DNA from 4 places in the Priestia sp. SB1 genome. Region 1 is predicted to be linked to each of the others. Evidence: riboswitches for the same ligand, from Rfam matches in the RefSeq annotation. Region 1 holds a riboswitch; each other region holds the start of a gene.
What was found. A riboswitch is a leader RNA that binds a small molecule or an ion and turns the genes downstream of it on or off. The one in region 1 is predicted to bind thiamine pyrophosphate.

Region 1 (2,207 bases):
GCATTGGAACATGTCCAGGACCTTCAATCATAACTTGAACATCGTGTTTCCAAGCAATTTTAGTTAATTCACCAAGCGTTTCTAATTCACCGAACTGTGCCTCATCATTAGCATCTGCAATGGAACCAGGACGTAGCCCATCGCCAAGCGAAATAGCAATATCGTATGCTTTACAGATTTCACAGATTTCTTCAAAGCGAGTATATAAAAAGTTCTCTTCATGATGAGCTAAACACCACTGCGCCAAGATGGATCCTCCGCGTGAAACAATACCTGTCGTACGTTTCGCTGTCAGAGGAATATAACGTAAAAGAACACCTGCGTGAATAGTAAAGTAATCAACACCTTGTTCTGCTTGTTCAATTAATGTATCACGGTATGCTTCCCACGTTAGATCTTCTGCTACGCCTTTTACTTTTTCAAGCGCTTGGTAAATAGGAACGGTCCCTACAGGAACAGGCGAGTTGCGGATAATCCATTCGCGTGTTGTGTGAATATCCTTTCCTGTTGATAGATCCATAATTGTATCGGCTCCCCAACGCGTTGCCCATGTCATTTTTTCTACTTCATCTTCAATAGCTGAACGAATAGCTGAATTTCCGATATTAGCATTAATTTTTACATGGAATTTGCGGCCGATAATCATCGGTTCGCTCTCAGGGTGATTGATATTATTAGGGATAATTGCACGTCCTCTTGCTACTTCTTCACGCACAACTTCAGGATCCATCTGTTCGCGAATAGCGATAAATTCCATTTCGGGCGTGATGATTCCTTTTTTCGCATAGTGCATTTGCGTTACATTTTGATTTTTTTTCGCGCGCAAAGGTAAACGATTAATAATAAAGCGCTCGTACTGATCTCTTGGATCACCATCATAATAACCGTTATCCTGTGGCTGAACCGTACGGCCTTGATATGTTTCTACATCGTTTCGTTCTGCAATCCACTTTTCGCGCAGAGCCGGTAATCCTTTTTGTAAATTAATTTCATAAGAGGGATCTGTATAAACACCGCTCGTGTCGTACACACGTACGGGACAATTTTCTTCTTCACCAAAAGACCCTGTAGTAGGAGACTGATGAATTTCGCGCATAGGCACTTTAAGGTCTTGTCTGGATCCTTGGACATATACTTTGTGACTGTTTGGAAAAGGCTTTTTCATAGAAACTGATACATTTTGTTTTGACATTACATATTCCTCCGGTTTCGCATAAAGTGTAGCTATACCGAACCATAAAAAAATCGGGTTCTGTGATAGACAGAACCCGATGGAATAGGCAAAAAAAGAATAAACATATACTATTCTTTTCAAGACTACTTCCCTCCGCTGGTATAACCCAAATCAGGTTCAAAGGGTTAAAGAGTTTTATTGCACTCTTCTCTCAGTCTGAGCTATCAGACACCCCTAGTAGAAATAACATTCAAATTATTCAATTTACGGCTTAAGTTTACCATCATTCGGTAAAAAATCAACCCTTAAATAAAAAAAGCTAGACAATTAGCGTTGTCTAGCAGCATCGATTGCAATCACAATAGCTGTAATAATATGCATGATAAATCCCAAAAATGGAATCCAAGCAACCAGTGAGGTAACAAGCCCTAGTATGTTTCCATAAGCAGATAACCCTCGTCTATTAGCTAAAATGAGTGTGATAGCATGAAGAATAAATCCAATAAAAAGAGGAGTATAGCTAAAGCCCATAACAATCCCCGCGCCAATTAAAGGAATTCCCAGCAAGGCTTCATACCCAGCAGTGACCCATTTCATTGTACGTACATTTCCATTCATAGTAAAAAGCCTCCTAAAAAAGATACTACTATATACGAGAAAAGAGAGAAAAAAGTTTCAAATTACTTAGGGGATATGTCGTATAAGTCAGCCCTATTGGATTAAAATGATAGATGACAGTAAGGGGGGATGGAAAAAACATAATGATTTAGTCATTTTTTCACACTAAAGAAAAATAGTCTAGATGATTCATTTTTAGCTAAGGGACCAGAATTTATACTGAACATAGTAACTGCTTTTTAAAATAAATAAAAGCTGATATCTTGTTTTTTGGTTGTAGCATGTAAGCTTTTTATTACAAATTATTAAAGATTCTTATCTTTTTGCAAATACACATTGTATTTCATAGTTTTAACAATTATGATAAAAAAGCAAGTGTCAAAATAGGAAAATAGTTGAGCATGTAAAACGAAGC
Region 2 (2,207 bases), on a different contig from region 1:
CGCATTCACTTCACTTCACATTCCAGAGGAAAAAGGAGATTTGGCTGAACGGGCAAAAGAATTGCTTCATGTGGCTAGAGATTGTGGAATAAGCGTGTATGCAGATGTATCTAAGCATACACCGGTTCATTTAGGTATCGAAAGCCTTATGACTCTATCTTCACTTGGCGTATCAGGTATTAGACTAGACGATGGCTTTAGCGTAGAAGAAACGATTTTACTTGCGGATGAGTTTTATATTGCCCTTAATGCAAGTACAGTGTCAAAACTAGAAATAGAAGCGCTATTATCTGCAGGTCTTCATCATCATCAGCTGCTTGCTTGGCATAATTTTTATCCGCGGCCTGAAACAGGGCTTGAAGAAACGTTTTTTCAACAGCAGACAGATTTATTTAATGAACTTCGTATTCCAGTTTGTGCTTATATTCCTGGAGAAGGCGAAAAGAGAGGACCTATTTATCAAGGACTTCCTACTAGAGAAAAAGACCGTAATAAATGTCCTTTTACCTCTGCAGTAGATTTATACGGATGCGGAGTAACGGAGGTTTATATTGGAGATCCATACGCCAGTTCAAATTTATTAAAACGTTTAGTTCAATATCAAGAAAACCGCATTATTCCGCTACGCATTCGTTCACCTCATATACAGGGAACGTACAGCGTGCGTCCGGATGTATCAAGAGACGTTCTGCGATTGGTTGATACACGATCTGTAAAACCAGTGCTGCCATTTCATACAGTAGAACGCAGAATCGGAGCAATTACAATGGACAATGATGGCTACGGACGTTATAGAGGAGAGGTTCAAATAGCTAAAAGGAATTTGTCTGCAAATGCTAATGTGAATGTGATTGGGTATGTAATAGAAGAAGATCACGAGCTGCTTTCATTAGTGAGACCGGGGCAAAAGCTTGAGCTTATTACTGTCTGAAGGAAAAAACGGTGTATTTTTAAAGAAGCCAATAGCTAACTAGTAATGTCACAAAAACAAAGAGCACACACTGCATGAAAAAGGTGTGTGCTTTTTCTTTTACTACTAAAAAGGAAACTATTTTCATTACCATATCATGAACCTTTCTATTGAATAAAACGCTTTACTATGATAAAACTATTACAGGTAAACATATGATAATAGATTAATTTCATAGAGATACAACACCACTAGGGGTGCTTTCGAAGCTGAGAGAGACGATAAGTCTTAACCCTTATAACCTGAACTAGGTAATACTAGCGTAGGAAAGAGGTATTGTAATGGATGTTTTGTATGGGATTTCCTTACGAACTCGTTATAATAATTTTGTGTACATAAACAAAAACACTTCTTTCCTGCGAAAGAAGTGTTTTTTTATGCGTAAAGGAAGGTGTCATACATGAAAGAAACAATTGATTTGCTTGTCAAACAGGTAGAGGAGCGCAAAGGAGAGTTAATCCAGTTATTAACAACGCTTGTTTCGTATAAAACGCCAGCGCCTCCTGCACGAAATTCTCATGAAGCGCAGCTGTACGTAGCGGATTTTCTTAAAAACTGCGGTTTTTCCATTGATATGTGGGACTTATATTCTAACGACCCTATCGTAGTGGGAACGTTAAAAGGACAAAAATCGGCTGACTATCAAAGCTTGATTATTAACGGCCATATGGATGTTGCTGAGGTACAAGAAAATGAAAATTGGGAAACCAATCCGTTTGAAGCTGTTGTGAAAGACAATATGATAATTGGACGCGGAGTTGCTGATATGAAAGGCGGTTTGGCGGGAGCATTATTTGCAGTTCAGCTTTTAACAGAAACAGGAATCGAGCTGCCAGGAGACTTGATTTTTGAATCCGTTGTAGGAGAAGAAGTAGGAGAGGCAGGTACGCTGCAATGCTGTCAGAAAGGGTATACAGCTGATTTTGCGCTTGTAGTCGATACAAGTGATTTACATATTCAAGGTCAAGGCGGAGTGATCACGGGATGGATTACGATAAAAAGCAGTAAAACCTATCATGACGGTACACGCCGAAGTATGATTCATGCTGGAGGAGGGCTGTTAGCCGCAAGCGCTATTGAAAAGATGGCAAAAGTGATCGGAGGGCTACAAGAATTGGAGCGTCACTGGGCTGTTACAAAGAGCTATCCAGGATTTTTGCCAGGGACAAATACGATTAATCCAGCAGTAATCGAAGGCGGAAGACATGCTGCTTTTATTGCAGATGAATGCAGGCTG
Region 3 (2,207 bases), on a different contig from region 1:
CACTTTCTCCAGCTGCGACTCCAAGCAACTCTGTTCCTTGGAATGAAAAACCAGCTGCCATAAAGATACCTAGTACAGTGAAGAATCCACCGTGAATCGGTCCATCACCAAGCGTGAAGTTTTTAAAACCTGGTGCTTCATTGTTAAAGATACCAAAAATCATCATAATACCAATAACTAAAAAGATAATAACCGTTACTACTTTAATTAACGAAAACCAAAATTCAGATTCACCAAATCCTTTTACAGAAAGGTAGTTAAGCCCAAACATAATTAATAAAAACAGGGCACTCCATAAAATAGAAGAAGAGTTCGGGAACCAAAATTTCATAATAAGGGCTCCAGCGGATAATTCAGCTGCAATCGTAATAGCCCAGTTATACCAGTAGTTCCAGCCGAGAGCGAAACCAAAGGATGGATCTACAAAACGAGACGCATACGTACTAAATGAACCAGCTTCAGGCATATAAGCTGCGAGCTCTGCTAGGCTGGTCATCAAAAAGTAAACCATTACGCCAATAATAGCGTAAGCTAAAAGCGCTCCCCCAGGTCCTGCTGTGTGAATTGCTCCACCACTTGCTAGGAATAAGCCGGTTCCGATGGCTCCTCCTAATGAAATCATCGTTAAGTGGCGAGATTTCAACCCACGTTTTAATTCTTGCTGCTCTTGCATAGATAAATACTCCTTTCGAATGTACGGAAAGAGACGGGATAACATAAAAAAAGCCCGCAGTATATGTGCGCGCTTTTAAATCTGAAAACCGCGTCAACCTTCCGTGAAGATAGCTCTTCACATCACTCGCATGATGTGACAGTTCTGTTCCTGTTCGGAGACAGCCCCAGCTTAAATCAACCGAGAAGTGATTTAAACTTCGGCAATTTTTCCTTTCAAGCAACATCCTCAATGTTCTCTGCATTTCCGTTACTTTACTATTAAAAACTGCGACCTCTACCTCATCGATTAGGATGAGGGTTTTTTATATTCAATTGACATAAAAGAAGTATAACAAATACTAAAACGATTGTCATTATAAAAAATAGATTCAGAAAATAGAAACATCTTTGAAATCTCTCGAATCTATTTTGTTACGTATGGTATAATAAACATTGTCTTTATACTACATAAATATCCAAACGTACCACAGGGGGAGCCGCCGTGCTGAGAGTGAACGAAATGTTCAGACCCTTCGAACCTGTTAGTTAACGCTAGCGTAGGAATGTGGGAATAGTAGCATATATTTGCTTACTCCTGTGTAAACCGTTTGATATGAATGATTCAAAAACAGGAGTGAGAAACGTGAATAAAGCATTACCTTTACAGGCTAAAATTGAAATAGCTATTTTTGCAGCATTGGCTTTTTTGATTGATCTTTTACCTTCTATAAAAATTGCAATAGGTGTAAGCATTTCGTTCTCTATGGTTCCTATCTTTATTATGTGTTTTCGATGGGGAGTTAAAGGAGGAGCTTTATCTGGATTTCTATGGGGAATATTACAACTAGCTTTAGGAAATGCGTATATTTTAACCCCGTTGCAAGCTTTTATAGAGTATATTATCGCTGTTACCTTTATTGGATTTGGCGGGATTTTCTCTAGTTCTATTAAAGGATATTTAGCTAATAATCAAAGATCAAAAGCTTTCTTTTTTATTATCTTATCTTTAATTATAGGAAGTTTTGCTCGTTATTTTTGCCATTTTATTGCCGGTTTAATATTTTGGGGATTTGCTGCACCAAAAGGAATGCCTGTTCTATGGTATTCTTTCTCGATAAATGGGATTTCGATGATTGGGTCGTTGCTATCATGTCTAATTATCCTTTCATTGTTAATTCCATCGGCATCAAGAATGATTGTAACTAAATCACACTCATCATAAGAAAAAAGACTAAATCTGCCAAGATTTAGTCTTTTTTCTTATTTGTCACCTTTGTTTACACAAAAGTGTGTCAGGTTTGATAACATAGTTAGTGAAATATTCAAAAAACTGTTTTATGATAGTCAACATATTCAAACGAGATAAAGGATTGATCGTATGCTACAGAAATGGATCACGAGCATAGGTTTAGATATTGGAACAAGCACAACAAAACTGATTGTAAGCAAACTGTTAATAGCAAATCAACAAAATCAGTTTACGCTGCCAGGCTGTCAAATTATTGATCGTCGCGTAACGTATGCAAGTTCCATCTATACAACACCTATGGTAA
Region 4 (2,207 bases), on a different contig from region 1:
CTGCTAAAGAACGCGCTAAAGGAATGGGCTATGTGACGGCAGCGATTACAACAGGATTTATTATCGGGCCCGGTATTGGAGGCTTTTTAGCTGAATACGGCATGCGCGTGCCGTTTTACATGGCCGCAGTAGCAGGAGGCTTGGCTGCAGTGATTACGCTTTTTGTTTTGCCGGAGTCTCGTCCTGTACAAGATCATGCTGTTTCAAACAATGAGAATCCAAAAGAAGATCGGCTGCTACTGCAGCTTATGAATTCCTACAAAGAACCTTATTTTTTAAGTTTAATTATCGTTTTTGTGACATCGTTTGGATTATCCAATTATGAAACGATCTTTTCACTATTTGTTGATCATAAATTTAGCTTTACGCCAAAAGATATTGCGTTTGTTATTACGTTTGGCTCTATTGCAGGGGCTGTTGTGCAGGTTACGATTTTTGGCTGGATTTTAAATAAGTTCGGTGAAAAAAGAGTCATTTCGTTTTGCTTGATGATGACGGGACTTTTTATTTTACTTACGCTATTTGTGCACACGTACTGGCTTATTATTGTTGTAACATTTATCGTCTTTTTAGCAACAGATATTTTACGTCCGGCAATAAGCACGCAAATGTCGATGATGGCACAAGACGACCAAGGGTATGTAGCCGGACTAAATTCTGCTTATACAAGTCTTGGGAATATTATTGGACCCGTTGTCGCAGGCTTTCTCTTTGATATAAACGTTAATTATCCGTACGTATCAGCTGCACTTGTACTGCTGCTTTGTTTTCTTTTATCTTTAAGAGCAGGGAAGGACCGAAAAACAGCTGTGAGAAATCAAGCGATTCAAGAGAAATAATAGAATTTTTAGGAGATAGAAGACCTCCAGTAGTTTACTGGAGGTCTTTTAATGATGCTTTTAGTAAAGCTGTAAGATTTACAACACCACTCAGCCTATAACGAAGCTTTATTTTATGGGCAAAACAGTGAAATGGTTGCAAATAAAAAAAGTTAATAGTAAACTTTAAACGTAGTAATAAATAGTATGGGAGCTTGCGCGGGGCAGGCTGAGAGTACAGGGGCGCCTGTTGACCATTTGAACCTGTTGGATAATGCCAGCGCAGGGAATGTGAGTACATACCAAAGCACTTTGCGCATGCAAGGTGCTTTTTTGTCTTTTTTTTGCAGTGTTAAAACTAAATGAAAAGAGTGAGAGAACATGGATATTAGTAAAATTTCAGCTCAATTAGAAAAAGTAAGAGATACAAGTCCGCTTGTTCATAATATTACGAATGTTGTGGTAACCAATTTTACAGCAAATGGACTGCTTGCCATAGGAGCGTCACCTGTTATGGCTTATGCGAAGGAAGAAGTGGCTGATATGGCTCGAATCGCCGGAGCGCTTGTCTTAAATATGGGTACACTGACGGCTCAAGAAGTAGAAGCGATGAGAATAGCAGGAAAATCAGCAAATGAAAACGGCGTGCCGGTTATTTTCGATCCTGTAGGAGCCGGAGCGACACCGTTTCGTACAGAAGTGGCACGTCAGCTTGTAGAAGAATTAAATATTGCCGTTATTCGCGGTAACGCTGCTGAAGTTGCGAATGTAGTAGGCGAGTCATGGCTCATTAAAGGCGTTGATTCATTAGAAGGGCAAGGAGACGTCATTGAACTTGCTGAGAAAGCAGCGAACAAATTAGATACAGTGATTGTTATTACGGGGAAACAAGATGTGATCACCGATGGAAACACAACGTATACAGTAGACAACGGTCACCCGTTATTTACGAAGGTGACGGGTACTGGATGTCTGCTGACATCAATTATAGGAGCTTTCGCGGCTGTAGAAAAAGAATATGTCGAGGCAAGTGTTGCTGCTTTAAGTTTTTACGGAGTGGCAGGTGAAATCGCCGCAGCGAAAAAAGGTGAAGAAGGGCCGGGGAGCTTTCAAATTGAGCTGTTAAATCAGCTTCATCTTTTATCTGGACAGGATATTGAATCATATGCAAGAGTACATCAACGTTAAAAGGAGCGGGAAAATGACAAACGAAGAAATTAAAAAGCTGCTGAAAGTTTATTTTATAATGGGCAGCAATAACTGTAAAAAAGATCCGAAAGAAGTATTAAAAGAAGCAATTGAAGGCGGCGTTACCGTGTTTCAATTTCGTGAAAAAGGCGAGGGTGCCTTAACAGGAGAAGCGAAATATCAGCTGGCGAAAGAACTTCA

Region 2: it holds a riboswitch for thiamine pyrophosphate, as region 1 does, so the genes downstream of both, WKH56_RS13790 (acetylornithine deacetylase) here and thiC (phosphomethylpyrimidine synthase ThiC) in region 1, are expected to answer to the same signal.
Region 3: it holds a riboswitch for thiamine pyrophosphate, as region 1 does, so the genes downstream of both, thiT (energy-coupled thiamine transporter ThiT) here and thiC (phosphomethylpyrimidine synthase ThiC) in region 1, are expected to answer to the same signal.
Region 4: it holds a riboswitch for thiamine pyrophosphate, as region 1 does, so the genes downstream of both, thiM (hydroxyethylthiazole kinase) here and thiC (phosphomethylpyrimidine synthase ThiC) in region 1, are expected to answer to the same signal.

The regions. Positions count from the first base shown of each region.
Region 1 covers NZ_JBBJSS010000020.1:12,143-14,349, forward strand. Annotated here, with positions in the region: gene thiC (phosphomethylpyrimidine synthase ThiC) at 1-1,192, opposite strand, end outside; TPP riboswitch at 1,306-1,420, opposite strand; gene WKH56_RS34215 (hypothetical protein) at 1,502-1,792, opposite strand.
Region 2 covers NZ_JBBJSS010000003.1:641,185-643,391, reverse strand. Annotated here, with positions in the region: gene WKH56_RS13795 (MupG family TIM beta-alpha barrel fold protein) at 1-931, shown strand, start outside; TPP riboswitch at 1,154-1,256, shown strand; gene WKH56_RS13790 (acetylornithine deacetylase) at 1,371-2,207, shown strand, end outside.
Region 3 covers NZ_JBBJSS010000004.1:129,611-131,817, forward strand. Annotated here, with positions in the region: gene WKH56_RS15800 (amino acid permease) at 1-673, opposite strand, end outside; lysine riboswitch at 776-960, opposite strand; TPP riboswitch at 1,135-1,235, shown strand; gene thiT (energy-coupled thiamine transporter ThiT) at 1,268-1,876, shown strand; gene WKH56_RS15810 (ethanolamine ammonia-lyase reactivating factor EutA) at 2,033-2,207, shown strand, end outside.
Region 4 covers NZ_JBBJSS010000004.1:533,723-535,929, reverse strand. Annotated here, with positions in the region: gene WKH56_RS17890 (MFS transporter) at 1-839, shown strand, start outside; TPP riboswitch at 1,016-1,124, shown strand; gene thiM (hydroxyethylthiazole kinase) at 1,200-2,006, shown strand; gene thiE (thiamine phosphate synthase) at 2,020-2,207, shown strand, end outside.